Regions from separate parts of the Lysinibacillus sp. NPDC096212 genome, predicted to be linked through region 2. Evidence: riboswitches for the same ligand, from Rfam matches in the RefSeq annotation. Region 2 holds a riboswitch; the other holds the start of a gene.

Region 1 (15,680 bases), on a different contig from region 2:
TCCACTTCATACACTTCAATTTTGAAAATTTCATTACGGTGATTTTTCATCGGTGACACATTGTCCTCGAAATGCTTTTTAATACGTTGACGAATTTTACGTGCTTTACCGACAAATAATAGTTCGTTCTCTTCATTGTAGAATAAGAAAATACCACCGTTTTCACGTGTGATTTTATGGAAATCAATAAAACCATGGTACGGTGTGATTGGTACATCACCTGGCTTTAAATCTTGTTCGCGTTGGCGAATTACTAAATCTGGTTTTGGAAATTCAATTTTAATCAAAGTATTCACGTTCCTCTCTGTTACTAAAGGTATATGTTAACATAAGTACAGCATGTTTACCATCAAATAATGAATGTAAACATTCAAGATTAGTGTTAAACAAATTACATAATGACATGCATGGTTAATAACAAAATATTCTATGTACTATTGATATTCTTAATTGTTCATGTTACAATTCTTTTTAATTAAATAATCTCATCATGAGAAATTGAGGGATTGTTTTAGAAACCCAGTCGTACCAAGGGTTTGAAGTACATGATAAGATGTTGGGTAGATTAAAGTTTATTTGTTATTAATAATACACTTCTTATTGTCTATTAATTTAGATGAGGAGAGGTGTATTTTTTTATGCTGTTAAAGTTTGCTTATGATGATTTTATTGCAGACAGAAAATTCAACAATACGACTCAAGCAAGTATCAATAGTTACAAATACATGATTAAGCCGTTCATCGACAAATATAATTGATAGGATTATCTAAAAAAGAGAATATATGTTTAATTTTGAAATTTATTCCTGAATTTTACGTATAACAATTAGAGGGGGGATATAACTTGGCTAATAAACAAAAAAATCCAATTCCATTTTTGAAAAAAACTTGGGTGTCTTCTATTGGTGTATTTTTATTGTCACAGATAATCTTTATTACGTGTGAAGCAACAGGATGGATACCTAATTATAGAGATATTGGCGGAACGTTTATTGGAAGAATTACGGAATCTTCAATTTTCAAAGAGTGGTTTACTTTTTATGAAACACCAAATTTCAATTTACTTACTATCTTTTTTGGCATCTTTCTTGTGTTTGGAATAATAGAGGCGATAAAAAGTGTTTTTTCACCAAGGTCTACATAAGTAAAGACTATAGCAAAAGTATCACTAGGGTGTAAAGATAAATAACTAAACTATAATTTCCCTAAAAACATAATGACATGCATGATTAATAACAAAATATTCTATGTATTATTGATATTCTTAATTGTTCATGTTACAATTCTTTTTAATTAAATAATCTTATCATGAGAAGTTGAGGGATTTGGCCCGATGACGCTTCAGCAACCTCTAACGAAAGTTAGAAAGGTGCTAATTCCAGCAAAGGATTTGTCCTTTGAGAGATAAGAGTGAACGTGGAAAAATCCTTCTCATTCTATCTCAAATGGAATGAGGAGGATTTTTTAATTTCATCGAAAAAGAAGACTTAATGAGTTTTGAACAGGGCCTGTGCATGGAGACTAAGGCCCAATTGATTTTAACTAGAGAGGGGAATGCAAGATGCCAATTAATATTCCGAAAAACTTACCAGCTGGAGAACATTTACGTGAGGAAAAAATCTTCGTAATGGAAGAGGACAGAGCGAAAACTCAACAAATTCGTCCATTAAATATCTTAATTTTTAATTTAATGCCGGAAAAAGAAAAAACAGAGCTGCAGTTACTACGTTTATTAGGTAATACACCGTTACAGGTGAATATTACATTTTTAAATACTGCTACACATGAATCGAAAAATGTTAGTAAATCACATTTGCAATTATTTTACACGACTTTCAATCAAATTCGTCATCGTCGCTATGATGGCATGATTATTACGGGTGCACCAGTAGAGAAAATGGAATTTGAAGAAGTGAACTACTGGCAGGAAATTTCTGAAATTATGGATTGGTCCAAGACAAACGTAACATCGGTTTTACATATATGTTGGGGTGCACAGGCAGCGTTATACCATCATTACGGTATTGGTAAAATTGGGCTGCCTGCTAAATGCTCAGGTGTATATTCGCATGTTATTACGGATTTAACAGTGGATTTAGTACGTGGCTTTAGTGATTCATTTACTGCACCACATTCACGTTATACATCTGTATCAATTGATGAAGTACTTAGCCATCCCAATTTACGATTACTATCTTATTCTGAAGATGCTGGTGTTTTCATTGTGCAATCTAAGGATAATAAAAACATTATGATTACTGGCCATCTTGAATATGATGCGACAACCTTAGCGGATGAATATAGTCGTGATGTTGCGAAAGGATTAGATATTGAGGTACCCGTGAATTACTTCCCAAATGATGATCCAGGAAATGAACCGATTAATACGTGGCGTGCCCATACACATTTATTATTCTCGAATTGGTTGAACTACTATGTTTACCAAGAAACACCATACGAATGGGATTTTGTCGATCAGATTGAATATCATATTTAAAACCGCTCAATTACAATAAAGAAAAATGATGACTTTGATATTTCAGGGTCATCATTTTTTCACGCCATTATGCTGTTAATTTTCTGATGAATTTTTATTTCTATCACTGCTTGGAGTATTGCCGGTATCGCTATCATTCTGTGTAGTATTGTTGCTACTATCACTCTGCGAAGGATTTTCGCTGTTACTTGCACTTTGAGTAGAATTATCGTTATTATTACTACATTCATTTTGAGTAGTATTACCGGCATTGCTACTACTATCACTTTGAGTAGAATTATCGTTATTACTACTACTTTCATTTTGAGTAGTATTTCCGGCATTATTGCTACTTTCACTTTGTGTAGCATTTCCACCATTACTGCTACTTCCACTTTGAGAAGAATTCCCGCCATTGTTGCTACTATTACCCTGAGTAGAGTTTTCGTCATTACTATTACTTTCACTCTGTAAAGAGTTTCCGCCATTGTTGCTACTATCATTTTGAGTAGAATTACCGTTATTACTACTACTTTCACCTTGAGTAGCATTTCCGCCATTACTGCTACTATCACTCTGAGTAGAATTACCGTTATTACTACTACTTTCACCTTGAGTAGCATTTCCAGCATTGCTACTGCTATCACTCTGTGAAGAATTATCGTTATTAGTATTACCTGCACCTTGAGTAGCATTACCGTTATTACTACCATTTTCATTCTGTGTACTACAATTACTTTTTGTATTATTACCGTTGATTTTGCGAATCTTCGCGACAAGTAGTAAAACTAATGGTAATAAGATAGCGAAAATAAAGGAAAAAATAGGCCAGGTTTCTTTATTGTAAATTTCTGAATGAATGATACTAGGATGAACAATTTGTGAAAGTCCAAGGATAATCATTCCGAATGGAAAAATGAGCGGTCGATGATTGTTAATTTTACATATTTGTGCGATGCCGATGACCCCAGCGTAAAAAAACATAAAAGTTTTAATATAAATTGATATTATCCACATTGCTGCCATAATAACTTCAATACGCTGCAAAAAATTCCCGATTGAAATTCTTTGGGCTAATGAATAGCTAGGAAATGTCCTAGAAGCAGTATTTGTTGGACCTAGGACAAGGATAGCCAGTGTGATGATAGCAATTAAGACAATCCCTCCAAGAATTGTGCCAATGTAAAAACCTTTTTGGGCTGATTCATGGACGTTAACAGAAGAAGGAAAAATCATTAACAATATGACAAGTGGCAATGAAAAAATACTCATTAATCGAATAATACTAAAGAATAATGATTTTGCTGGTACTTCCATTATTGGCTGTAGATTTTCCATATGGACGGATGGTGAAATACAAACTACAAAAAAAATAAAAATTAAAATAAACATTGCGAATAGTATTTCTGCAGAACGGGCAAAAACTTCAATTCCTAGAAATGCTGCATAAATAATGATAATACTGAACAGAAAAGCAAAGGCCATCATAGGTGTTTCTGGCATAATTTCTGTTTTCATGAAAATGCCAATGAAATATAATAATTCACCAGCAGAAAGAAAGGATAGAATAATAAAGCCAATCGAAGTTATTTTTCCGAAAAAACGACCTAATATCTTTTCATTAGCCTCTACAAATGTAAGGGTAGGTGTCCGTTTTCCTACAGTAACGAAAAGCTTTATTAAGAGTAAACTTAGAACGACACTAATAATCGCTGCAATCCAGGCATCTTGTTTCGCTTCACTTGTTACACTAGCAGGGCTAATTAAAATAGCTGTCCCAATTGAAGAGAGAAGGGTAATGATCATAAATTGTCTTGAGCTAATTATTTCTTTTTCCATATGAACGCTACCCCTTTTCTCTTAACATAAAGTTCCTTATTATTTTATCAAGGAGACAATTAAATCTTTAATTGGTGAAATGGGCTTGGAATTTTGATCCTTAATGGACCTCAATATTTAATGCAGCGACGATCAATAAAAAAATCGAAAAAATAACAATTGTTTTTGTTTCTTTATTTTTAAAAATTTTGGAATCATTCGTTTGATTCCTTTTTTTGCTATGCTGTTAACTTTCTGGAGAATCTTTATTTTTATCACTGTTTGGAGTATTCCCGGTATCGCTATCATTCTGTGTAGTATTGCTTGAAGCGTTATCACTTTTGCTCGGTGAAGGATTTTCACTATTGCTGCTACTATCTCTTTGAGTAGAATTAACGTTATTACTGCTACTTTCATTTTGAGTACAATTAACGTTATTACTACTACTTTCACCTTGTGTAGCATTTTCGCCATTGCTAGTACTATTACTCTGTGAAGAAGTATCGTTATTATTGCTACCTGCACCTTGTGTATCATTTCCGCCATTGCTAGTACTATTATTCTGTGAAGAAGTATCGTTATTACTACTACTTTCACCTTGTGTAGCATTTTCGCCATTGCTAGTACTATTACTCTGTGAAGAAGTATCGTTATTATTACTACTTTCACCTTGTGTATCATTTCCGCCATTGCTAGTACTATTACTCTGTGAAGAAGTATCGTTATTATTGCTACTTGCACCTTGTGTAGCATTTCCGTTATTACTACCACTTTCATTCTGTGTACTACAATTACTTTTCGTATTATTTCCTTGATTACCGTTAATTTTGCGAATCTTCGCGACAATTAATAAAACTAATGGTAAAAAAACCATGAAAACGAAGGAAAATATAGGCCATGTGTCTCTATTGTAAATATCTGAATGAATGATATTAGGATGAACAATTTGTGAAAGTCCAAGGATAATCATTCCGAATGGAAAAATGAGCGGTCGATGATTGTTAATTTTACATATTTGTGCGATGCCGACGACCGCAGCGTAAAAGTACATAAAAGTTCTAATATAAATTGAAATAATCCACATGGTTGCCATAATAACTTCAATACGCTGCAAAAAATTCCCGATTGAAATTCTTTGAGCTAATGAATAGCTTGGAAATGTCCTAGCTGCTGTATTTGCCGGACCTAGGACAAGGATAGACAGTGTAATGATAGTAACTAAGACAATCCCTCCAATAATTGAACCAATGTAAAAGCCTTTTTGTGCAGATTTTTGGACGTTAACTGCAGAAGGGAAAATCATTAATAATATGACAAGTGGGAATGAAAAAAGACTTATAAATCGAATCATACTAAAGAATATTGATTTTTTTGGCGTTTCCAATATTGGCTGTAAATTTTCAATCTTGATGGATGGTGAAATACAAATTACAAAGAAAATAAAAATTAAAATAAATACAGGAAATAGTATTTCTGCAGAACGGGCAAAAACTTCAATTCCGAGAAATGCAGCATAAATAATGATAATACTGAACAGAAATGCAAAGGCCATCGTAGGTGTTTCTGGCATGATTTCCGTTTTCATGAAAATTCCAATGAAATATAATAATTCACCTGCAGAAAGAAGGGCTATAAGAATAAAGCCAATCGAAGTTAATTTTCCGAAAAAACGACCTAGTATCTTTTCATTAGCCTCTATAAATGTAAGGGTAGGTGTCCGTTTTCCTAGAGTAACGAAAAGCTTTATTAAGGGTAAACTTAAAACGACACCAATGATAGCTGCAATCCATGCATCTTGCTTTGCTTCGATTGTTACACTAGCAGGGAGAATTAAAATGGCTGTCCCAATTGAAAAGAGAAGGGTAATGATCATAAATTGTCTTGAACTAATTATTTCTTTTTCCATATGAACGAAACCCCTTTCTCTTAACATAAAGTTCCCTCTTATTTTATCAGGGAGACGATTAACTCTTTAATAGGTGAAAAAATAAAGGTAATCAAATCAAGTGGGCTTGGAATTTTGATTCTTAATGAGACCCCAATATTTAATGCAGCGCCGATCAATAAAAAAATCGAAAAAATAACAATCGTTTTCGTTTCTTTATTTTTTTTTAATTTTGGAATGAAGGCAAAGGCAATAACAGCAGAAATTATTAGTATGAATATCGTCATAATCATGGCTTATTCTCCCTTCGTCTTATTCACTAATGAGTTTTCCATCGTTCCTAATCCTTGTGTGTTGACATGTACTTTAACTTTGACTGGTAACTCTTGAAATATCGTTAGCCAGTCTTTTTTGATTTTTTTCCACTCTTTAGGATTTGTGCGATGAAGTTCTTCACCAAAACCAAAAATATCGACCTGGTAATTTTGTTGAACTGAACGAATTGTTTCTTCGATTCGTTTTTTAATAAGTTCTTCTGTTTTTTTATTTATTAAGTGAATCGATTTTTCTTTCGTAAGGTCTATATTACATAGAACTTCTCCGACATTTTGGTTAACATCTATAACAACATCGATTTTGGGAGCTCCATTTTCAAATTTACCTTTTACTTTCGTCTTTGAGTGAGTAATCTCTGTTGCTAACGTACCACCCTTAGGGCAAGCAAGAATTTCAATTGTACTGTCTATTTTGTCCTTTAAAAAACCTAGGCTTCTACTCTCATCTTCCGTTAAAAGCCCAATGAGTTTACCTTCTTTAAAAACAGCTAAGCCCGCATACTTCAATAGCACAGGAGATTTCGATCTTTTAACATTCGTTTGCTCCTTGCCAATATTTTTATCCCCCTGTATTTCAATAGCAGACATGACTACACTAGTTTCTTTAGTATTTAAAGTATTGATTAATTCATCAATTTTTATGGATTCGGTTGTACCCCAAGTTTTCTCTGACGTTTTAAGAGAATTTAGTAATTTATTTGCTGGTACTTTTTCGATAGGTGTTAATACATTTAATACTTCATCGGCAGTCGCGTCATGGGCAACGATGACATCGAAATCATTTCTGAATTCATGATCTCTTGAAACCAAATCTAACGGTTCGTTAATTCCTTCTTCTGCCAATTCGTTACCGAGCACAACTATTTGAAGATGAGCAAAATAAAGTTTTCTAGCTGTTACTGTTGTCATTTTTCTAATGGCCTCAAAGACCGTTGCCCCTGTTGAATGATAGGTAATAACAGGTGATCGTCCTGAAGAAGGCTGTTTTGAGGAAATTTCACCAGTATCCACAACTTGAACAGTTATTTCAAATTCATTATCTACTTTATCTATACCTAATGCTGCGACAATCGCTAATTCATTGAGTTCACGCTTACTCCAACAACCACCTAAAAGCAAAGTAACAATCATTAGTAAACAGAGTGCTTTAAATTTTGACATAGTTCATTCCTCGTTTAATTCCTTTTTTTCGTATCGAAATATTTATGACCCCTGACAGTATTTTTTTGACTAATTAAGCGTGGTCGAGTCAATAAAGCTCTACGAGGGAACAACACTAGTGCGTCTTTTTGATCTTTTAGAATTAATGGGCCGAATGGACTTAAATATGGAACACCAAAAGTTCGTATGCTGCACATGTGTAGGACGATGATCATAAGGCCTAACATTACACCAAACAATCCAACAATTGCTGCTAAAATCATTAATGGAAAACGAAGAGCACGAACGGTATTTGATAAGCCATAAGCGGGGAATAAAAAGCTACAAATGGCTGTTAATGCTACAATAATAACCATTACGGCTGATACAATTCCAGCTTCTACGGCAGCTTGACCGATCACTAATGTTCCAACAATGGATACGGCTGGTCCAATGGTTCTAGGCATTCGAAGACCCGCTTCTCGTAACACCTCGAATGCAACCTCCATAATGAGTGCCTCTACAACGGCGGGGAAGGGGACTCCTTCTCGTTGAGATGCAATACTTATCAGCATAGGGGTTGGTAGCATTTCTTGATGGAAGGTAGTGATAGCTACGTAAAGAGATGGTGCCACCATGGCTAGGCTAATTCCGAAAAACCTCAAAAGGCGTACAAGAGAACTAATCATCCAATGCTGATAATAATCTTCAGCAGATTGTAAAAAGGCTGTAAAAAGGGCAGGTACAATTAGGACAAACGGTGAACCGTCCACTAAAATAGCAATTTTTCCGTCTAATATTTCGCCAGCTATAACATCAGGTCGTTCAGAATTATAAACTGTAGGGAATATCGAGGATTTTGAATCTTGAATAAAATCTTCGATGTAGCCACTTTCTAAAATACCATCAATATTAATACGGTCTAAACGGGCAAGAACCTCAGCTACTATTTTGTCATTGGCAACGCCATTTAAATACATAACAGCAACATCCGTTTTTGTTACTTCACCGACAATACGAGACTTGATCCAGAGATTTGGACTTTTTATTTTTCTACGAACCAGAGCAGTGTTCGTACGTAATGTTTCCGTAAAGGATTCCCTTGGACCTCTAATGACCGACTCTGTAGATGGCTCCATAACGGCTCTATCTTTTGCACCTTGAGTACTTGTAACGATACCAGTAGAAGATTCATCTAATAAAATAACCGTATTACCATTCAAAATTGAATTGTACAGTGCTGAAAAATGAAAAATATCATTAACATCGCCGACTGTTAAACAAGAATCTCTTAAATATCGGATAATCTTTTCTACTTCTGCATCATGATTATCCTCAATATCAAGCATTAGTTTATCAATTACAGCATTAGAAATGCTTATTTTATCGGATAGGCCATCTACATAGATGATCGCTAACGTAAATTGTTCAGCTTTTCCAATGGTAATTTCTCGTATGACAAGGTCATTACTATTCCCAAGTGTGTTTTTAATCAACTTTAAATTTTGAGAAAGAGAACTATATAGTTGGTCATTGTTTTGGGAGGTATCAGTAATTTTAGAAATAGACATTTTCATTTCCTCCTCAAGTTTTACATAACTATATAATGTACAACTTTGATAGAAGATAAACCAAGGTTGGAATTGAATTCAAATAAAAAACAGTGTTCCTTTCGTATATACGAAAGGGAACACTGCTTTATTTTTTATACTCATATTTTAATTCGTCATTTGTAACATCCACATCTACATATAAACTGTGATCATTGAAAAACCATATATCTTTTTCATCTATATAGTAGGTAACATCGTCAATAACTTTCTTAACACCAATGTTGATTGGTTCTTCGCGTGTCATGCCTAGAGAAAAGCCTTCATGAAAAGGACTGGAACCACCATATCTAGCATAAAAACGAATAGTATCTCCGGATTCTACTTCCATCTCTTGTTTGAACCATTGTAGGGCCTCATCTGTTAGTACGATATTCATTAGAATGTTCCTCTCCTCGTTACAGCCATTTCACCTTTGGCTCGGTACCATTTTTAATGCGGGCAATATTTGCTCGGTGACGGTACATGATAAAAGTAAATAAACATGCTACTAAAATACCTAACGCAAAATCGCCTGTAACAAAATAATATACGATTGAATAAATAAGTGCTACTAAAGCGGCAATCATAGAAGTTAAACTTACAATCTTCGTTATTTTTAATGTTACAATAAAAGCAATAAATAGTAAGACAAATAGTGGCCATGAATATCCTAAGAGAACTCCAGCTGATGTTGCTACCGCTTTCCCTCCACGGAAACCTGCAAAGATAGGGAACATATGACCAATAACGGATACTAGTCCAAGTATTAGCGAGTGGATAGAGACATCAGAGAATAGAGGAAGAGCTACAAGTAATACGGCTACTGTACCTTTTAAGACATCCATAATCGTTACGACTATTCCTGCTTTTTTTCCTAAAATACGAAAAGTGTTTGTCGCACCTAGATTACCACTTCCGTGTTGACGAATATCAGTTTTATAAAAAACTTTGCCTATCCATAACCCAGAAGGGATCGAGCCGATTAAATAAGCACATAAAATAATAAGTCCATTTAGCATAGCTGGACTCCTTTCATCCATAGATTATTACTTGGTACTAATAATATGTAATAAATATTCTACACTTTTTCTCTACAATCTACAATGTCATGAAGGAGATTTCTTCGTGTATCTTGAATTCATTATAAAAGATAACTATTTTTCAAGGATTTTTATATGTAGTTGAATATGTGTTAGGCTTTTTGACATGATTCATGTTGGTTGCATGAAAGCCCTTTCTAAAAATATAGGTATAAAGGCAATTTTGTCAATCATCCATTCCTTTGGTAGAATAGAAGTCTATCTTTAATTTCTAGAGTAAGTTAGTATGAATTTTCTAATAGACAGAAGAAACCTATTAAGTACTGAATTGTATATTTTTCAGGGGATATTCAAATGCTTCTGTATGGAAGACCAAAACCTATAGCGATTGGTATCGTTTTGAAATGAGAGTAATGACCAGAAGATAGCCCTATGTTGTTTCATTTATGCAACTAATGTTTACGATCCTGCGTCAAGGGAATAGGATAGTTAGTAATACATATTAAAGCAACTATTGCAACTTTTTCTTTCGGTAAAAAGCTCAAAACGACAAAGCTGTGAGGAAATTTTAAAAATTTATTGGGTCTGTCACTAGCTATTGACAGGAAATGCTATTATTATTAGGAAGAGAACATAAATAGAACATGCGTTTTGTTTTTTGGAGGGGAAATTTTTGGCGAATAAACAGTCACCAAGCGTCTATAATGATGACGCCATTCAAGTATTAGAAGGATTAGAAGCGGTACGAAAACGACCCGGCATGTATATCGGTTCTACAGATGGCCGTGGACTTCATCACCTAGTATATGAAATCGTAGATAATGCGGTGGATGAAGCACTGGCTGGCTTTGGTTCTCATATCATTGTCCATATTCATAAAGATCAAAGTATCAGCGTTCGAGACTTCGGCCGTGGAATGCCAACAGGTATGCATAAGATGGGGAAACCCACTCCCGAAATTATCTTTACTGTCTTACATGCTGGTGGTAAATTCGGGCAAGGTGGCTATAAAACAAGTGGTGGCTTACATGGCGTAGGTTCGTCTGTTGTTAATGCCTTATCTACTTTTTTAGAAGTAACGATTCACCGCGATGGTAAAAAGTATCGTCAACGTTTTGAAAACGGTGGCCATCCTGTGACGACATTAGAAGAAATTGGACAAACAAAGCAGACAGGAACGCTTGTTCATTTTCTGCCAGATGACACGATTTTCTCTGTAACAAAATACAATTATGATACGCTTGCAGAACGATTACGTGAGTCAGCGTTTTTATTAAAAGGCTTAAAAATTGAGTTAATCGATGAACGCGAGGAAGGCAAAGGTGATGTTTTCTTTTATGAGAACGGCATTGAAGCTTTCGTTGCGTATTTGAATGAGGAGAAAGACGTACTTCATCCTGTTAAGTATGTGGAAGGGATTCAAGACGAAATTGAAGTTGAATTCGCCTTTCAATACAACGATGGCTACTCAGAAACAATCCTTTCATTTGTTAACAATGTGCGTACACGAGATGGTGGGACACATGAAACTGGTGCCAAGGCGGCTTTAACACGTGTTTTTAATGAATATGCACGAAAAATTGGCCTGTTAAAAGATAAAGATAAAAATCTTGAAGGGACAGACATTCGAGAGGGCTTAGCAGCGATTGTTTCTGTTCGTATACCAGAGCATTTATTGCAATTCGAAGGTCAAACGAAGGGGAAACTTGGGACAAGTGAGGCACGCTCGGCAGTAGATAGTGTTGTTTCGGAGCAAATTTTATATGTGCTTGAGGAAAACGCTGAATTGTCTGCATCACTTGTTCGTAAAGCTATTCGTGCGCAGCAAGTACGTGAAGCGGCTCGTAAAGCACGTGAAGATGCACGAAACGGCAAGAAGAGCAAAAAAGCAAGTACCATTCTTTCTGGAAAATTAACACCTGCACAATCTCGAAATGCGGCGAAAAACGAGCTGTATTTAGTCGAAGGTGACTCTGCAGGTGGCTCTGCAAAACAAGGGCGAGATCGTACGTTCCAAGCGATTTTACCTTTGCGAGGTAAAGTTATTAATACAGAAAAAGCAAAGCTTCAGGATATTATGAAAAATGAAGAGATTTCAACGATTATCCATGCCATTGGTGCTGGCGTCGGAACAGATTTTTCTGTCGAGGATGCAGCGTATGACAAAGTCGTTATTATGACCGATGCTGATACGGACGGAGCGCATATTCAAGTGCTGCTACTAACATTCTTCTATCGTTATATGCGACCATTGATTGAAGCTGGAAAGGTATTTATCGCATTACCACCACTTTATAAAGTATCAAGAGGCACTGGTAAAAAAGAAGTGATTGAATATGCTTGGACCGAAAATGATTTACAAAAGGCCATTAAAAAAGTTGGTAAGGGTTACATATTACAGCGCTATAAAGGTCTTGGTGAGATGAATGCTGACCAGCTGTGGGATACGACGATGAACCCTGATACGCGTACATTAATTCGTGTAACGATTGAGGATGGTGCACGTGCTGAGAGACGTGTGACAACATTAATGGGCGATAAGGTAGAGCCGCGCCGTAAATGGATCGAAGCTAATGTAGACTTCGGTATGGAGGATGATTCAAATATTTTAGAAAATGAATTCATCCAACAAGAGGAGGACCAAGCATGAGTAGTACGGAAAAATTCCAAGATTTACCCTTAGAAGAAGTGATGGGTGACCGCTTTGGTCGCTATAGTAAATATATTATACAAGACCGCGCGTTGCCTGATGCACGTGACGGTCTTAAGCCTGTGCAACGACGTATTTTATATGCGATGTTTACAGAGGGCAATACGAACGAAAAACCATTCCGTAAATCAGCCAAAACTGTCGGTAATGTTATCGGTAATTATCACCCACATGGTGACAGCTCCGTATATGAAGCAATGGTGCGCATGAGTCAGGATTGGAAGGCGCGCCATATGCTTATTGAAATGCATGGGAATAACGGCTCTGTTGATGGTGACCCTCCGGCAGCGATGCGTTATACAGAGGCAAGGCTTTCTGCAATTGCAGCGGAAATGCTCCGTGATATTGGCAAGAAAACTGTTGAATTTGTACCGAACTTTGATGATCAGGATATGGAGCCAACTGTTTTACCTGCTCGTTTCCCGAATTTACTAGTCAACGGCTCAACTGGTATTTCGGCTGGATATGCGACAGATATCCCTCCTCACGCACTTGATGAGGTGCTAGATGGTGTTCTCATGCGCTTAGATAAGCCGAACACTACTGTTGATGAATTAATGACTGTAATTAAAGGGCCTGATTTCCCAACAGGTGGGATCATTCAAGGTGTCGATGGTATTAAAAAGGCGTATGAGACTGGTCGCGGTAAAATTATCGTGCGCGCTCAAGCAGTCGTGGAGCCAATTAAAGGTGGCAAAGAGCAAATCGTTATTACGGAATTACCGTATGATGTCAATAAAGCAAATCTTGTGAAGAAAATCGATGAACAAAGAGTGGATAAACGACTTGAAGGAATTGCAGAAATTCGCGATGAATCGGATCGTACCGGCCTACGTGTTGTCATTGAACTGAAAAAAGATGTTCCAGGACAAGGGATTTTACAATACTTGTTCAAAACAACTGATTTACAAGTAGCCTATAATTTTAATATGATTGCTATCCATAATCGTCGTCCGACAATGATGACATTGCCATTGTTACTGGATTCTTATATTGCCCATCAAAAGGAAGTTGTGACGAACCGCTCCGTTTATGATTTACAAAGGGCTAAAGATCGTTCGCATATCGTTGATGGCTTGATTAAGGCGCTTTCTATTTTAGATGAAGTTATTGCAACGATTCGTTCGTCTAATGATAAACGAGATGCGAAAACGAATTTACAGGTGAAATTTGACTTTACAGAAGTGCAATCAGAGGCGATCGTTAGCTTGCAATTATACCGATTAACGAATACAGATATCACAGAGCTTCGCCATGAACAGGATGAACTAAATAAACTGATCGCCAAGCTTGAAGGTATTCTTAATAGTGAAGCAAAGCTTGTACGTGTTATTAAACAGGAACTACTTGACATTAAAAAGCGCTTTGCAGAGCCACGTCGTTCAAAAATCGAACAAGAAATTGAAGAAATCAAAATTACGTTAGATGTCCTTGTCCCAAGTGAAGAGGTCGTAGTGACTGTCACAAAGGATGGCTATATTAAGCGTACATCTACACGTTCACATGCAGCTTCGAATGGTCAGGATTTTGCGATGAAGGATTCCGATTATTTGTTATATGAAGAGAATTTAAATACGCAGCATCATCTATTACTATTCACAAACCGAGGCAATTATATTTATCAGCCTGTCCATGAACTACCTGATATTCGTTGGAAGGATCTTGGTCAGCATATTTCTAGTATTGTGCCGACAGGGGAAGATGAATCTATTATTGCTGTATATGGTTTTGAGACATTTGAACAGGCCAATACGTATATTTTAACGGCTACGAAAGATGGACAAATTAAACGCTCACCTGTAGCAGATTATGCTGTTACACGTTATTCTAAACCAATCAAAACGATGAATGTTAAGTCAGGCGATGAAATGATTTTTGCAGGTATCGTGACAGACGAAGTAGAACTAATGTTAACAACAGATACTGCCTATGCTATTCGTTTCCCAATGGAGGAATTGCCAGTAACGGGTGTGAAAACAGGCGGTGTCAAAGGGATTACGCTGAAAGACGGAGAAGCATTAGTCGGCATCAATGTTTTACCGCCAAATGCCACGGCATATGTTGCGATTGTGACACATCGTGGTGCGGTGAAGAAAATGAATGTTGCCGAGGTAGAGATGACGAGTCGTGCAAAACGTGGCTTAAAAGTGTTAACAGAATTAAAAGCGAACCCACATCGTATCGTGGCTGTAGTCAAGGTAACTGATGAGGAACGGCTAACAATCGAAACGGAAAAAGGCGTGCAAGAGATCCTTGATGTACAAGCATTAACTCGAGCAGATCGCCATTCCAATGGCTCCTTTAAAGTGGATATAGCTACAGACGGTGCTATTTCACATGTCTTTACGGTCAAAAAAGAAGAGAAATAAAACTGATTTTATAGCCCATGCTCCTTAGAGAGCTGGGCTTTTTTTCTATATAGTCTAATCAAAAGAAAGGGTAGGTGTATAGTGACAATAAAGTTTTTAGGCAAATTGGTGAATCGGGTGTAGCTTTACAAGTAAGTTGTTATGAAGATTACTGATTCTTATTCAACGTCTTACTACTAAAAGCAAAAATTAAAAACCACAAAAGGTTCTTGATTTGATTATCAACAATAGTATTTAACAGTGCCTATTAAAACTTCGAACAATATACCGCTTCTTGATTTCAGGAGGGGATTCCTTTTAAATAAAAAATGTTTT
Region 2 (15,680 bases):
GGAGAAATGGGCTATCTATGCCCTCAAGTAGAAGAACAATACGGCGGCCTCGGACTAGATTTTAGTTTTGGCGTTATTATTCAAGAAGAGCTTGAGCGTGTAGGTTCGAGCCTTATTGGCGTTGGTCTACATAACGATATTGTTGTTCCTTATATTGAGGCATACGGCTCAAATGAGCAAAAATCACGCTGGCTACCGAAATGTGTTACAGGCGAAAATATTACAGCAATTGCTATGACGGAGCCAGGCACAGGTTCAGATTTGGCAAACATCCAAACTACTGCTATTCGTGATGGCGATCACTATATCGTCAACGGACAAAAAACATTTATTACAAATGGTATTCATACAAATTTAGCGGTTGTTGCCGTAAAAACAAATCCTCAGGCTGAAAAAAAGCATCGTGGCATTAGCCTCCTTGTCATTGAAGACGGGACACCAGGCTTCACAAAAGGTCGCAAACTCGAAAAAGTTGGTATGCACGCGCAGGACACAGCAGAGCTATATTTTGAAGATTGTCGCGTTCCTATAGAAAATCTCCTTGGTGAAGAAGGTAAAGGCTTTATCTATATGATGGAAAAACTGCAGCAAGAGCGTTTAGCAGTAGCCATCGCCGCACAAGCCGCTGCTGAAGACATGCTATCTTTAACAATTGATTATGTGAAATCACGCGAAGCTTTTGGAAAGTCAATTAGTGACTTCCAAAACACGCAATTTAAAATAGCTGAAATGGCGACAAAAATTGAACTCGGCAAATCATTTTTAGAATCTTTAATAGAGGAACATATCGCAGGAAACGATGTTGTGACAAAAGTTTCGATGGCAAAATACTGGATAACGGAAAATGCACGTGAGCTTGCTGTCCAGTGCATGCAGTTACATGGTGGCTACGGTTATATGGAGGAATACAAGATTGCTAGAAGATATCGAGATATTCCTGTCATGTCCATTTATGCAGGTACCAATGAAGTCATGAAAGTGATTATAGCCAAGAATTTAGGTTTATAACTAAGTATTAAATAAAGTATAGCTCTTCGGCAAAACGAGGGGTTGAAGTGACGGATTGATGAGCCGAAACGACGGATGAAAAAGCTTAAGCGACGGATTGAAGTGCTGAAACGACGGATTGAAACCTAAGCGACGGATGAAAAAGCCTAAGCGACGGAATAAAGGGCCGAAACGACGGATGAAATTGCCTAAGTGACGGATTGATGGGCCGAAATGACGGATGAAACCTAAACGACGGAATAAAGGGCCGAAACGACGGATGAAATTGCCTAAGCGACGGATTGATGAGCCGAAATGACGGATTGAAACCTAAGCGACGGAATAAAGGGCCGAAACGACGGATGAAATTGCCTAAGCGACGGATTGATGGGCCGAAATGACGGATGAAACCTAAGCGACGGATTGATGGGCCGAAACGACGGATGAAATTGCCTAAGCGACGGATTGATGGGCCGAAACGACGGATGAAATTGCCTAAGCGACGGATTGATGGGCCGATATGACGGATTGAAACCTAAGCGACGGAATAAAGGGCCGAAATGACGGATGAACCGGCAAAGTCGTGGATAGAACGGCCGAAATCGCGGATAGAACCGGCCAAATCGTGGATAGAACTGCTAAGTCGCAGATAGAACGGCCAAAGTTGTTTTTCAAAGTAAAAGAACAGCGGCAAAATGTTTGCCGCTGTTCATTGTCTATGCTGTTGGAATTCGAACGATTACTTTAAATAAATCTCCGTCTACCTCTATACTCATACGAGCACCATGCAAATCTACAATGGATTGTGCAATGGCTAAGCCTAGACCTGAGCCCTCTGTATGGCGTGAAGCATCCGCTCGCTTAAAGCGTTCAAATAACTCATCGGCATTCTCGCTAATTTCATATTTTGCAACATTCTTCACTGTGAATTCTGCATCGCCCTCAGCAGTACGCTTCAATGTTACATAGACACGTGTGCCTTCTAATGCATATTTCAATACGTTAACGATTAAATTATCGATCAGTCTCCACCATTTTTGTCCGTCCACATACGCGTAGATTGGCTCATTTGGTTTTGTCAGGCGTAAATCTAAATGGGCCTGTGCTAAATCTTCCTCATGCTCCCCTACCGCTTGTTGTATAAGCTGGGTTAAATCAACTCGAGTGCGATGAAGCTCCATATTACCACTCGCCATTTTAGACACTTCAAAAAGATCCTCAATCAATAATTTTAGACGTTCTGATTTTTTATCAAGGATATGAATGTATTGCTTACGCTCTTCCTCAGTAATATCAGGATTTTTCAGTAAATCTGTATACGTAATAATAGATGTTAACGGCGTGCGTAAATCGTGACTAACATTCGTAATAAGCTCTGTTTTTAAACGCTCACTTTTTGCCTGCTCATGCATAGATGTGCGTACGCCTTCTCTTAAATGATTAAGATTTTCTGCATGCCCCGCGAGTGGTGATTTGCCCATTACCTTGACATCGCGATTTAAACGCCCTTCTGCCATGTCTTTTGTGTCCTTCATAATTCGATTTAAATAGCCCATTCTAGAAAGGAAGAGAATCATAGCTGGAATACCGATTATTACGCAGATGCCCAATACTAGAACGGTGAATCCGCTGCCTCTTAGCATTGAAGCAACAAGGCTTCCACCACCGAAAAATGCTGCCCCAATCATCACAATAGAATGTGATGCAATGGAACGATTTATAAATAAATCCGTGATTGATTCGCCAAGTGACCATAAATAGCTAGCTTTTAAGTTCTCCTTTAATTTCTGTGCTGTATTCACTCGATCATACAACCAAATAAGCTGTACAAAGAACAGCATTGCAATAATGATTAAGACACCTATTTTAAACAGCAAACTAATTAAGTAATGTACATAGTTAGATTGATAAGAAACAAACTCAATCGATTCAAAAGCAATTTGAGATGCTATCAAATATATGAATGCGCTTATTAATAATAATCCAATTGTGTAATCAATTTTCATCTTTGCAAGAGCTTCTTTTTCCTTTAAACCTCGTACCATTTGCAGTACTTCTTTACGCCCTTTCCATGCAAAAATAGCTGCCACAATACTCGTTAACCATATAAAGTAGAACATGTATTGATTGCGTGTAAAATGGTCATATCCTTCCAAGATGTCGACTGCTTGTGCCGATTTTTTTGAGATGGTTATAATACCAGTGTAATCAGAAGTTTCCCTCAAATCCTCTATATCCACGTAGGTATCAGTTCGGTAAACAAATTGGTTTAAATTATTACTTATATTCCAAGTAGTTAATGGGTGTTGTCCGTTATACTTAATTTTGAACGCACTACTATCCGAAACATCACCTGAACGATATGTTTTGCCTGTTTCAGTGTTCGTTAATTCATAAGACCAATAATTATTATTTTTCACAAAACTCTTTGCTTCTTCTTTTGCTGCCTTTATATATTGATCAACAAGCTCTTCCTTTTGAGCCAGAATTTTTTTACGGACATGCTCATCATCCTCGAAATTAGTCGTAATATCTTTAATTGTTGCATCTCGCTCTTTCTCAAGCTTTGTTTTTAATTCCGTTGCATTTACATTAGCAGCTTCTTGAATACGTCCTTCATATTGAGCTTTAATATTATCTATCTGTTCTCCTAATGATCCATAGTAATTACGATGTTCCTCAATTTGGCTTTGCGTAACCACGATTTTACTTTTTAAATCTTCAGCCGTCGGTAAATTTATTACTAATGGTCCTAATTCTGACTGAAAATTATCTAGTTTACCCTGGAAATTTTCAGATTGAAAATACGACTTCCCAATATATTGGTACCCGATATTAGAGAACGTAAATATACCGAATATTACCCAGATTAAACAAATAAGAGCGAGAAGAGGTTTCCAATTTTTCAACATACTTTTAACTCCTCTCTAAAAAATTCTCTCAAGCAATTGTAGCATCCCCGAAGAGCGTGCAGTTACTATTTGATAGGCATACACACCGAAATAAATTAGTCCAATAACCCCTGCTACAAACCCTGCGATTGTAACATACTGCTCTATTTTATTTTTCCATTTTATAGCCAACGCCCCACACCACCTTTAAATAGCGTGGATTTTTCGGATCTGCTTCGATTTTTTCACGTATTTTTCGAATGTGTACAGCCACAATATTTTCTGCATTGTAAGCTTCCTCATTCCACACACGCTCATAAATCTCTCTTATCGAAAATACACGCCCTGCATTTTTCATTAATAATTCCGTAATCTTATATTCGATTGGTGTTAATCGAACAGGCTCGCCTTCTAAAATGACTTCCTTTGCATCTTCATCTAATACAAGTCCGTCGATTTCTACCTTTGCTGCTCCCTCATTGTACGTCCCAAGTTGTACATAACGTCGTAGCTGAGATTTTACTCGAGCCAACAGCTCTAACGGATGAAAAGGCTTTGTGACGTAATCATCAGCGCCTACAGACAAACCATGAATTTTGTCGCCATCCTCCGCCTTTGCACTAAGCATAATAATTGGAATATTGCGCTCTTCTCTAATTTTAAACGTCGCTGTAATTCCATCCATATTTGGCATCATAATATCTAAAATAATTAAATGTACGTCATTGTTTTCTAATTTTTCGAGTGCCTCTAAGCCGTCAGCAGCTTTAATGACATTGTAACCTTCATTCTTTAAATAGATCTCAATACCATCACGAATATCTTGATCATCGTCTGTTACAAGAACTGTTAGTTTCGTCATGATATACACCTCGCTCTCAATTAATAGTGTACCTTTTAAATCTTAAAAACCAGTTATTATAAAAATGAAGAATTTCTTAAGGTTTTAATTCTTTCAGGGGTTTCCAAACATCCGCTGAAAGAAGTTAAAGCCCCACTCCAATCAACTTATATACAGGGCATATGTTTCAACATATATTTACAAAGGAAAGACCAGTAGAAAGGGCTAGTCCAATTCCCCCATACGGACAGCCCCTTCCTCATTAACAAATTGCCATTACAGTTGCTATTCGCCACACCTTTATCGGCTGTTATTTCCATAGTACTCATTCTAAAGCATCACAAAAGACAGGAGAGCTACCAATCGTTACAGCGGTTCCAATAACTACACCTGTAAGACGAATTGATGAGAAAAAAAGACCTTGAATAACACAATGCTAGCAGCAGCTAAAATTGTCAATTCCCATGACCATTTCAGAAAGTTTATTTTACTTGGCAAAATGGTATTAGCTAATCTTCATTATTGTCCCTCGACCGTCACTACTCATTAACATTAATAATACAGATTTATCCAAAATCAAACAATTACCATTTTCCTTTTTCTTTCATTTATTAACCCATAGTAGGCTTTCTATTAAAGGGAGGTTATAATAAAAACAATAAAAGGAGCGAAATTTATGTATAAAACAATTGAAGAAACAGCCATCGAACTTGGTATGCCAGAAGATCAAGTACTTCGCCTAGTTTACGAGGGCCGTATTCGTTCAGTATACGACGGGGACCAAATACTGATTAATAGTGGGCAGTTCAGCACTTATTTTGAGCAGTTAGATCGTATTAAAGAGGAAATAGAGATTTGGCGGAATACACCTATTCCAGAGGATATTGATGTTAAAGATGAGGATTAAAAAATGCCTATCATTCAAACAATTAGAACATTGTTGAATGATAGGCATCTATTATATTGTTACGACAAATCCAGCTCGTTTACCGATAATTTCCGCATAATCCTCAACCATTACACTAGCTGTTGGATACATACCTGCCCCTGGTCCAATTAGCGTTAATGTGCCAATATAATTTGTGTCCAATGCCACAGCATTATTGACGTCATCAACTGGATAAAGTGGATGTTCTTTATCAACTAATTGTGGCCCAACCTTCGCGACCACTTTACCATCTGCTAGCTTCTCAACCTCAGCTACATGGCGATAACGCAAGCCTTTTTCACACGCTTCTTTTACTTGCTCTGCCGAAATGCTATCAATTCCGACTACTTCGACGTCAGACCAGTCTGGTTGTTCACCAAATGCCAAAGCACTTAAAATCATTAATTTTTTGAAGGCGTCCTGTCCTGAGATATCATTAAATGGATCTGCCTCCGCATAACCTAAATTTTGCGCCTCTTTTAATGCAGTTTCGAACGACCAGCCCTGTGAACGCATTTTCGTTAAAATATAGTTGGATGTCCCATTTAAAACACCCTGAATACGACTAACCTCATTGACAAGCAAAATGTTTTTCATCGTTTTAATAACTGGTACACCGCCAGCGGTCGTTGCTTCAAATCCTACAAAAACACCATTCGCTTTTGCAAGATCCTGTAACTCCAAGCCTCGTTTTGCAAACATTACTTTGTTAGCTGTGATGACATGACATTTATGTTCAACAGCGCGCTTTAAATAAGTAAAAGCTGGCTCCTCATTGACGATTGCCTCAAAAACAACCTGCATACCTGGTTCTGCTAAGACTTCATCCATACTAGTTGTCATTAAATGCGCGGTACCTGGTACACGTTCACGGCTAGTGTCTGTAACTAAAATTTTTGCTACTTCTAGCTCAATTCCTAATTTATTTTTAAGCTCTTCACGCTTTTCGTTTAATATATGGTAAATTCCTTGACCTACCGTTCCAAATCCTAATATAGCTGCCTTTATAGTTGCCATTCCTATTCCCTCCAACTTACATTCCGCAGTTTCATTATATTTATTTCGTCTCAGCTTAATTCTTACAGATTTTGAATTGTGTGCCGACTATACAAAGCAGGTCAGTTTGCCGTGTTTCTAACACTTCGTCTTCAAACAGATATTTAGTCATGGCGTTTCACTTTCGCTACAAAAAACATTCTGAATGAAGATACACTGTGAAACAAACAAATTCAAATAATTCAAAAATCAACTTAAAGAAAATTGTAACGTAAATACATACATTGCACAAGAAAAATCTTTCTAGGATGGACATTTGTTTCCTGTAGACGTGCAAAGGAAATCGTTTTCATCCCTTTTATTATATGATTTTTCACTTAAATCTATAATGATTGAACAAATATTGACGTTTCTTTACCAATTATGCCTCGGCATAATTGCGTCCGGAATCGGCTTTGTGCTTAGGCCTGCGTGATGCAGGTCAGTTAGCCGTTATCGCATGGATGCGATGATTTTAGGCTAACATCCTATGTGAGCTCTTTCCGATTCCGTGACATCCGCCGGAGGCTTTGGGCCAACTTGATGTCGTTGCCACAGGACGTGGCGTTCTTAGACTGAGTTCCTCTATTTCAGTGGATGTTTACTGAAAGAAGAAAATAAATGCCTTTCTTCTATTATATATATGTATGTAAAGACATTCATAAAAATTGTTCTTTTGAAATATATTAATAAAATTTTTTCTGTATATCTTCATCATCTAATTTAAAAAGCTCATTCCCTGTAGCAGCAGAGAATGAGCCAAATATATGAGGGATAATTAACTAGCTTTGGCTAGCAATTTATAACGATATTGTGTTAAAGCTTGTTGCACCAGTCTTATTTCCTCCTGCGTAAAATTTGGTATTGCATACGTACGTTCAACTAATTGGAATGTGCCGTATTTTAAATAATACTCTGTCGCAGGTAGAGGAATATGATTTGCTCCATAGCTTTCATAAGCTTCGAAAACTTCTTTTACTGTATAGCCTTCCTCTTTGACATAAACCATTTCCTTAAAAGCAGAATGTCCAAAGATCTCTTGCCATTTACGCTCAACTGACACAAGTATGTTTTGAATGGACATGTTGTTCACAAACACATGACCTTCATTTAATTCATAAATAAGATAAGATGCAATGTTTTGCGCACTATACACATTTCCCATTTAAAACACTCCTTTATCATCAGTTTTGTAGATAAGAGTAGCTACTGGCTGAGTAACTACTCCTCTTCATATATTCAAAAGTGGGGGAGCACTTATGAAACTAAATTAGTTTGAGCATTAATTGAAAACACTTTACCGATCAACAAGTCGGCGCTTTAAATTGGTTCTAGGTTGGTAGCCCTTCGAACACTTTTCTTATTTCCTAGTATAAAACAAGGATTTAACCAAGTCAACAATACTTATAAAATTACTAGGTATTAATTTTAAACCATTTCATTACTCTCACCAAATGAGGGGAGCGGATGATGTAGCAACGTTTGACGCATTACCAAATGAGGCCTATCGAATGAGAAAATACGTAAACGCTACAACATTAGCCAATGTATTTTATTTATTAAGCTTCTACTTCTTGTTGTGAAGCTGTTACTTGTTCAATAGCTTGTTCTAAATCTGCAATGATGTCCTCTACTGCCTCTAAACCGATTGATAAGCGAATGAGCGACTCGGTTACGCCAGTTTGGATTAGCTCTTCAGCAGATAGTTGCTGATGTGTAGTAGATGCTGGATGAATAATTAATGATTTAGCATCCCCTACATTTGCTACGTGTGAGAATAATTTCACACTATCGATTAATTTACGCCCTGCTTCACGTCCACCTTTAATGCCAAATGTAAGCACAGAACCGAAGCCATTTCTTAAATATTTTTTAGCTAAATTATGGGTAGGGAAATCTTCTAAGCCGTTGTAATTTACATATTCCACAGATGGGTGGTTTCGTAAATATTCAGCTACTGCTAATGCATTTTCATTGTGTTTAGGAATACGCAAATGAAGCGTTTCTAAACCTTGTAATAAATTAAATGCCGCATCAGCACTTAATGTTGGTCCAAAGTCACGTAGCAGTTGCACACGCAGTTTTGTGGCGAATGCTGCATCTGCTGTGTCAATACCATAACGCAAACCGTGATAAGAAGCATCTGGCTCAGTAAAGCCTGGGAAACGTCCACGAGTCCAATCGAACTTCCCTGCATCTACTACAACGCCACCTAAAGTTGTTCCATGACCACCAATCCATTTCGTTGCAGAATGAACAACGATATCTGCACCGTAGTCAATTGGTGTAGAGCCATATGGTGAAGCAAATGTGCTATCAATAATTAATGGCAAGCCGTTTTCATGTGCTATATTTGCTACTGCTTCAATATCTAGTACCTTTAAACTTGGGTTACCGTAAACTTCAGCGAACACGGCCTTTGTTTTATCAGTAATAGCAGCTTTGAAATTTTCTGGATTTGTTTCATCTACAAAAATCGTTTTAATACCGTAGTTTGGTAGTGTGTTAGCGAATAAATTATAAGTACCTCCGTATAAAGAGCTACCTGCAACAATTTCATCGCCTGCCCCTGCAAGATTTAAAATGGAAAACGCGATTGCTGCTGCACCAGATGAAAGTGCTACTGCTGCTGTACCGCCTTCTAATAAAGCGACGCGTTTTTCAAAAACATCTACAGTTGGGTTTGTAATACGAGTGTAAATATTACCAGCTTCCTCTAAGGCAAAAAGACGTTGCGCATGAGCAGTGTCTTTAAAAACGAAAGCCGTTGAGCGATATACGGGTACTGTACGAGATCCTGTTACCGGGTCTGGCTCTTGGCCACCGTGTAACAGCAATGTTTCTGGTTTAAATTTTGTCATTGTATACCTCCAAATGGTTATTTTTTTACGATGGTACCGGAGATGAGGAGGATTTTTTCAGTAGAAAACAAAAACCCTCTTCAGCTAAGAAGAGGGTTGCGGTTGCAAGTTTTCCTCCCCTTATCTGCCAGATCCAAGTAAGAATCTGTAGGAATTAGCACCTTAGCAAGTTCGTCACTTACTGGTTGCCGGGCATCATAGGGCCTATCCCTCCGCCGCTCTTGATAAGAGTATGAGATTCAATTTCCATCGTTGTTACAAAGTATAAACATAGACTTTTTCTCTGTCAATACTAAAATTTTATTTTTTCCGAAACTTCTGTCTGCTTCTTTACGTAATCCAAACACATACACTATTTTAGATATTTATTGTTTTGGTCACCAAAGCATGGACTGATTTCCGTTTCGGCTGGGCGTTTCCTAGGGGCTTCGGGCTAACACAATGTTAGAACTTTTGTGATGAACCCATTATTTGGAAAGGAGAATTTTTATGATAAAAGCCGTTATTATTTTTCTTCTTGTTGGTTATTTGATTGGCTGTATTCACGGCTCTAAAGTTGCTCAGTTTTTATCAGGGGTAGATTTAAAAATGGCCGGTCATGGCAATGCAGGTGCCTCTAATGCAACACTTTCCCTTGGCTGGAAATACGGCATATTAGTTGCACTGATCGATATCGGTAAAGGCGTTGCAGCTATAATCGGTGCACATGTTTATTTAGCAGATATAACACAATTAACAGAAGTACAAGTTTGGCTCTTCATCTATATCGTAGCTTCCGGTGTCATTCTAGGTCATAATTTCCCATTTTATATGGGCTTCAATGGCGGTAAAGGAACTGCTTCAATCATAGGAATATTACTTGCGATTGATTGGAAAATTGGCTTGTTTGCACTCATTTTATTTGTTATTTTATCTTTCGTGACGAACTATTTAATTGTCGGTGTACTTGAATTTTATCTCGTTTTTTGTACAGCCACTTATTTATGGATTCCTGGAGTTGGCCCAACGATTTTAGCCCTATTACTTTTTGGTATAGCCATCATTTTGCATATCGAAAATATTAAGCGATTGATGCTAGGAACTGAGCCTAAAGTAACTTCAGCATTCAAAAAGAAAAAATAAAATCTTTTGGATATTTTTGTCTTTTCTTTGACCGTATATTTTCTCGCAACTGCCCATTATCGCTATAAATAGAGGGTATTTCACATACTAGTTTTTTTACAATAATTAGACAAATTAACTTTCTTAATAAAGCATTTTACTAGCCGATGTGAAAATTACAGTCATGTTTAAGAAAGGATGAAAAGTATGTCTACTTCTGAACAAGCAAAACCGAAACGTAATTTGAAACCACTCTGGATTGGATTAGCCTTCGCTTCATTAATCATCATTACTTTTTTACCTAACAACGGCGATTTACCTGTAGCCGGACAACGAGCTTTGGCTATTTTAGCTTTCGCGGTCATCCTATGGGTTACAGAAGCAGTATCCTATCCCGTTAGCTCTGCCATGATTATTGCTCTCGTTACAATCTTACTAGGGCTAGCTCCGTCAATGGAAGATCCAACGAGAGCGTTAGGAACATCGGATGCATTAAAGTTAGCATTAAGCGGATTTAGTAATTCTGCAGTTGCACTAGTAGCCGCAGCTCTTTTCCTAGCGGCAGCCATGCAAATTACGAATTTACATAAACGTCTTGCGCTTTGGATACTTTCACTAGTTGGAACAAAAACGAAAGCCATTGTATTCGGTGCTATTTTAGTATCTATTGCACTCGCATTCTTTGTCCCTTCTGCTACTGCACGTGCAGGCGCAGTTGTACCAATACTACTCGGAATGGTAGCAGCATTTGGTTTACCACGTGATAGTCGACTTGCTGCTTTACTAGTCATTACTTCTGTACAAGCTGTTTCCATTTGGAACATCGGTATTAAAACGGCAGCAGCTCAAAATATGGTCGCTTTAAATTTCATCAAAGAACAATTCGATGTAGATATTTCTTGGGGTGCTTGGTTACTTTACGCTGCCCCCTTCTCAATCATCATGTCAGTGGCTCTATTTTTCATTATGATTACACTAATTAAACCTGAAACAAGTAATATTGAAGGTGGTAAAGAAGTAATCAAAAAACAGCTTGCGGAACTTGGTCCATTAAAAGCTCCCGAAATTCGATTAATCATCACATCGGTAGTTTTACTATTTTTCTGGGCAGCAGAGGGTAAACTCCACCCATTCGATACGACAACCGTCACAATCGTTGCAATCGCCATTTTATTAATGCCAAAAATCGGAGTCTATTCGTGGAAGCAAGTTGAGCCTCATATTCCTTGGGGAACAATTATCGTCTTTGCAGTAGGAATTATGCTAGGAACAGTCTTGCTTAATACTAAAGGTGCATCGTGGTTATCTGATAAGGTATTCGGTTCACTCGGTTTAGATTCTATGCCAATTCTTGCAACAATTGCGCTTGTCACTTTATTTAATATTCTTATTCATTTAGGCTTTGCGAGTGCAACAAGCTTAGCATCTGCACTTATACCAGTATTTATTGTTTTAGCCTCAACATTAACGGCTAATGTCGATCAGGTTGGTTTCGTTATCGTGCAACAATTCGTTATTAGCTTTGGCTTCCTCTTACCTATTAGTGCACCGCAAAATATGCTTGCCTATGGTACAGGAGCCTTTACAACAAAGGATTTCTTAAAATCTGGTATTCCATTAACGATTATTGGATACATCCTAGTTCTTCTATTCTCCGCAACATATTGGAAATGGATTGGCTTATTGTAAAAAGCAGCTAGGGTTTTCTTTGGACACCTGAACACTTAAGGGGGTTACCCGATCACTTACCGGGCTTACCTGATCACTTCACGGGGTTACCCGATCACTTACCGGGCTTACCCGATCACTTCGCGGGGCTACCTAAGCTTTCGGGACAACATTAATAACAATCAAAAGCCTTGAAGGAACAGGTCAACTGTCCTTCAAGGCTTTTATTACTTTATTATTTCAATAAAGCAGGGTTCTTCATCGTACCATTTTTTGCGTAATTCACATGCCAGGAAAGCGCTTTTTCTAGTTCGTGTGGCGTATGGTGCCCACCTGTTGCTTCATTGGCATCGTTAAAATACTTCCATAATTGCTCACGATATTCCGGGTGTGCACAGTGATCGATAATGAGCCCAACCCGTTCTTTTGGAGCCAGCCCACGTAAGTCTGCTACTCCCTGCTCTGTTACGATAACGTCTACATCATGCTCTGTATGGTCTACATGCGATACCATTGGAACGATACTAGAAATATTTCCGCCTTTCGCGTAAGATTTTGTGACGAAAATACCTAATCGTGCATTACGTGCAAAGTCTCCAGAGCCACCGATTCCATTCATCATTTTCGTGCCAGAAACATGCGTAGAATTCACATTCCCATAAATATCTACTTCGAGTGCTGTATTAACAGAAATTAACCCGAGTCGGCGAATAATTTCTGGTTGGTTTGAGATTTCTTGCGGACGTAATACTAGCTTATCTGCATACTTTTCAAAATCACCATAAACTCGGTTTCCTACTTCTTCGGAAAGGGTAATAGAAGTAGCAGATGCGAAGTTTACTTTTCCTGCATCAATTAATTCGAATACTGCATCTTGCAGTACTTCTGAATATACTTCTAAGTTCTCAAACTCAGAATCTCTAAAACCTAATAAAACGGCGTTTGCAACTGAGCCTACACCGGATTGAATTGGTCTTAAGCTTGTTGTTAAACGACCTACTTTAATTTCTTCTCGTAGGAAATTTAATAAATGATTGGCCATAATATCTGTTTCTTCATCTGCAGGAACAATCGTTGATGGCGCATCTAAAATATCTGAAATCACTATGCCCTTTACTTTATCTAAATCTAGTGGTATGCCAATTGCGCCAAGCCGATCGGATACATTTTGTAATGGAATTGGATCACGTTTTCCCTGTGGACCTGGTACAAAAATATCATGGACACCCTCTAATGCATCAAGCTGAGCTACGTTCAACTCAATGATTATTTGGTCTGCTTCTTGCACAAAAATCGGAGAGTTACCAACTGAAGTTGTAGGAATTAGTAAGCCGTCTTCTGTAATAGCAGCTGCTTCAATAATCGCAAAATCAATAGGACCAATAATGCCTTGACGTACTAACTCCGCATTATGTGAAAGATGAGCATCAACAAATGCGATTTCACCACTGTTGATTTTGTTACGAATACCAGCATCCGCTTGGAAAGGTCCACGTTTACGAATAACGCCAGCTTCCGCTAAGTATTGGTCAACCTCTGGGCCAAGTGATGCACCTGTATACACATCTACCTGGAAGCTCTCTTTTTTAGCTTTCTCCACAAGTGCAAGAGGTACCACTTTAACATCACCAGCACGTGTAAACCCGCTCATTCCAAGTACCATACCATCTTTAATCCAAGATGCTGCTTCTTCTGCTGTTACAACCCTGCTCCGTAGCTGTTCATTACGAAGCTTTTTCGCCAACTTTTCTGCCATCCCTTATTCCTCCATCCGACTTTATTTTTATTCAACTAATTACTCGGTTTAATCCACTGGTATAGTCATCCAATTATTAGAAATCTAACCAAATAAACCGCCCATACATAATTTTAAACTATTTAGAATTTTTAATCTATAACTAATAAAATATTTTATTATACGAGAGATTTTATGCATTCGTAAATTATCTGAAAATAACTTCAACATCGAAAAAATTCGATTTTGAAGACGAAGCGTGATATGCTCTTGGTATATATAAAGGGAAAAAGGAGATTTTATAAATGGTTAAAGAACTATTACGGAACCACTCTTCGGTTCGTATTTATGATGGAAATCCGATTTCAAAAGAAATTATTGAAGAATTAATTGCTACTGCACAAATGGCTGCTACATCACATTTTGTACAAGCTTATAGTGTCATTTGGGTAACAGATGCCGAGAAAAAAGAAAAATTAGGATTGCTCTCTGGTAATCCTCGTCAATACGAAACTTCTGGCGGTGCCTTTGTCTTTTGTGTAGATTTCAAACGTCTTCAATCAGCAGGTAAATTAGAAGGTGTAGACATTGTAGCTGATTCGGCAGAAAACGTACTTGTTGGAGTAGCCGATGTATCATTATTCGCACAAAACTTTGTCGTTGCCGCAGAATCTATGGGATATGGAATTTGTTACATTGGAGGAGTGCGTAATAAGCTTGAAGAAATAAGCGAATTATTCAATCTACCTGATTATGTTTTCCCACTATTCGGCTTAACAATTGGAGTTCCTGCTCGTCGCAATGAAGTAAAACCTCGTTTACCTGTCGCAGCAGTATTACATGAAAATGAGTACAATGCAGAAAAATACGAGGAGCTTTTACCAGCTTACAACGACACAATGGAAGCATACTACAATTCTCGCTCATCCAATCGAAAAATTGATAACTGGACAAAGCAAATGGCTGATTTTTTAATTGAACAACGCCGTCCTCATATCAAAGATTTCTTAGCGAAAAAGGGTTTTAATTGGAAATAATTTCATCAGCAAGCTATGTGGAGTTACTATCTTATGATAATAACTCCACTTTTTTATGTTTTGTTTAATTGGATTGTACGATGAGCGGTTTCAAGTATCATTATCGGAAATTTTAAAAAGATGCTAAAATTAAATAAATAGAATAGGAGGAAAATAAATTGATTACATTAAAACCTATGAACCAAGAGGAGTTCAAACAATATATTAGTTATGCAATTGAAGACTACGCAAAAGACAAGATCGCTTCCGGAAATTGGACTGAAGATGAAGCGCTTGACTTGTCGAGGGAATCATTTGAACGACTACTACCACAAAATGAGAAGACCGAGAATAATCATTTATTCTCTATCTTTCACAACGATATCTTAGTTGGAATGATTTGGATTTCGCAAAAGGCGCCTACAAATCCTAATGAAGGTTTTATATATGATTTTGTGATTTTTGAACAATATCAAGGGCAGGGGTATGGCAAGAAAGCAATGAAAGAAGCTGAAATTATTGCTAAAGAGTTAGGTATGAATAAAATTGGTCTAAACGTTTTTGGTCATAATAAAATTGCACGTGGCTTATATGAAAAAATGGGTTATGAAATTACG

Evidence for each region. A riboswitch is a leader RNA that binds a small molecule or an ion and turns the genes downstream of it on or off. The one in region 2 is predicted to bind S-adenosylmethionine.
Region 1: linked by a shared signal. The riboswitch ahead of metA (homoserine O-acetyltransferase MetA) and the one ahead of ACIQ7T_RS27290 (O-acetylhomoserine aminocarboxypropyltransferase/cysteine synthase family protein) in region 2 are both predicted to bind S-adenosylmethionine.

Annotation. Positions count from the first base shown of each region.
Region 1 covers NZ_JBIWFQ010000047.1:4,179-19,858, reverse strand. The annotation lists gene ACIQ7T_RS26770 (nucleotide excision repair endonuclease) at 1-287, opposite strand, end outside; gene ACIQ7T_RS26765 (YfzA family protein) at 845-1,144, shown strand; SAM riboswitch class I at 1,301-1,411, shown strand; gene metA (homoserine O-acetyltransferase MetA) at 1,562-2,497, shown strand; gene ACIQ7T_RS26755 (endospore germination permease) at 2,573-4,315, opposite strand; gene ACIQ7T_RS26750 (GerAB/ArcD/ProY family transporter) at 4,542-6,200, opposite strand; gene ACIQ7T_RS26745 (hypothetical protein) at 6,239-6,472, opposite strand; gene ACIQ7T_RS26740 (Ger(x)C family spore germination protein) at 6,476-7,675, opposite strand; gene ACIQ7T_RS26735 (spore germination protein) at 7,690-9,225, opposite strand; gene ACIQ7T_RS26730 (HesB/YadR/YfhF family protein) at 9,353-9,643, opposite strand; gene plsY (glycerol-3-phosphate 1-O-acyltransferase PlsY) at 9,663-10,265, opposite strand; gene parE (DNA topoisomerase IV subunit B) at 10,960-12,936, shown strand; gene parC (DNA topoisomerase IV subunit A) at 12,933-15,365, shown strand.
Region 2 covers NZ_JBIWFQ010000052.1:259-15,938, reverse strand. The annotation lists gene ACIQ7T_RS27325 (acyl-CoA dehydrogenase family protein) at 1-1,008, shown strand, start outside; gene ACIQ7T_RS27320 (sensor histidine kinase) at 1,704-3,899, opposite strand; gene ACIQ7T_RS27315 (hypothetical protein) at 3,915-4,070, opposite strand; gene ACIQ7T_RS27310 (response regulator transcription factor) at 4,048-4,740, opposite strand; gene ACIQ7T_RS27305 (MerR family transcriptional regulator) at 5,396-5,626, shown strand; gene ACIQ7T_RS27300 (homoserine dehydrogenase) at 5,678-6,664, opposite strand; gene ACIQ7T_RS27295 (hypothetical protein) at 7,461-7,847, opposite strand; gene ACIQ7T_RS27290 (O-acetylhomoserine aminocarboxypropyltransferase/cysteine synthase family protein) at 8,242-9,543, opposite strand; SAM riboswitch class I at 9,661-9,774, opposite strand; gene ACIQ7T_RS27285 (glycerol-3-phosphate acyltransferase) at 10,033-10,665, shown strand; gene ACIQ7T_RS27280 (DASS family sodium-coupled anion symporter) at 10,852-12,333, shown strand; gene scpC (succinyl-CoA:acetate CoA-transferase ScpC) at 12,548-14,068, opposite strand; gene chrR (class II chromate reductase ChrR) at 14,353-15,084, shown strand; gene ACIQ7T_RS27265 (GNAT family N-acetyltransferase) at 15,243-15,680, shown strand, end outside.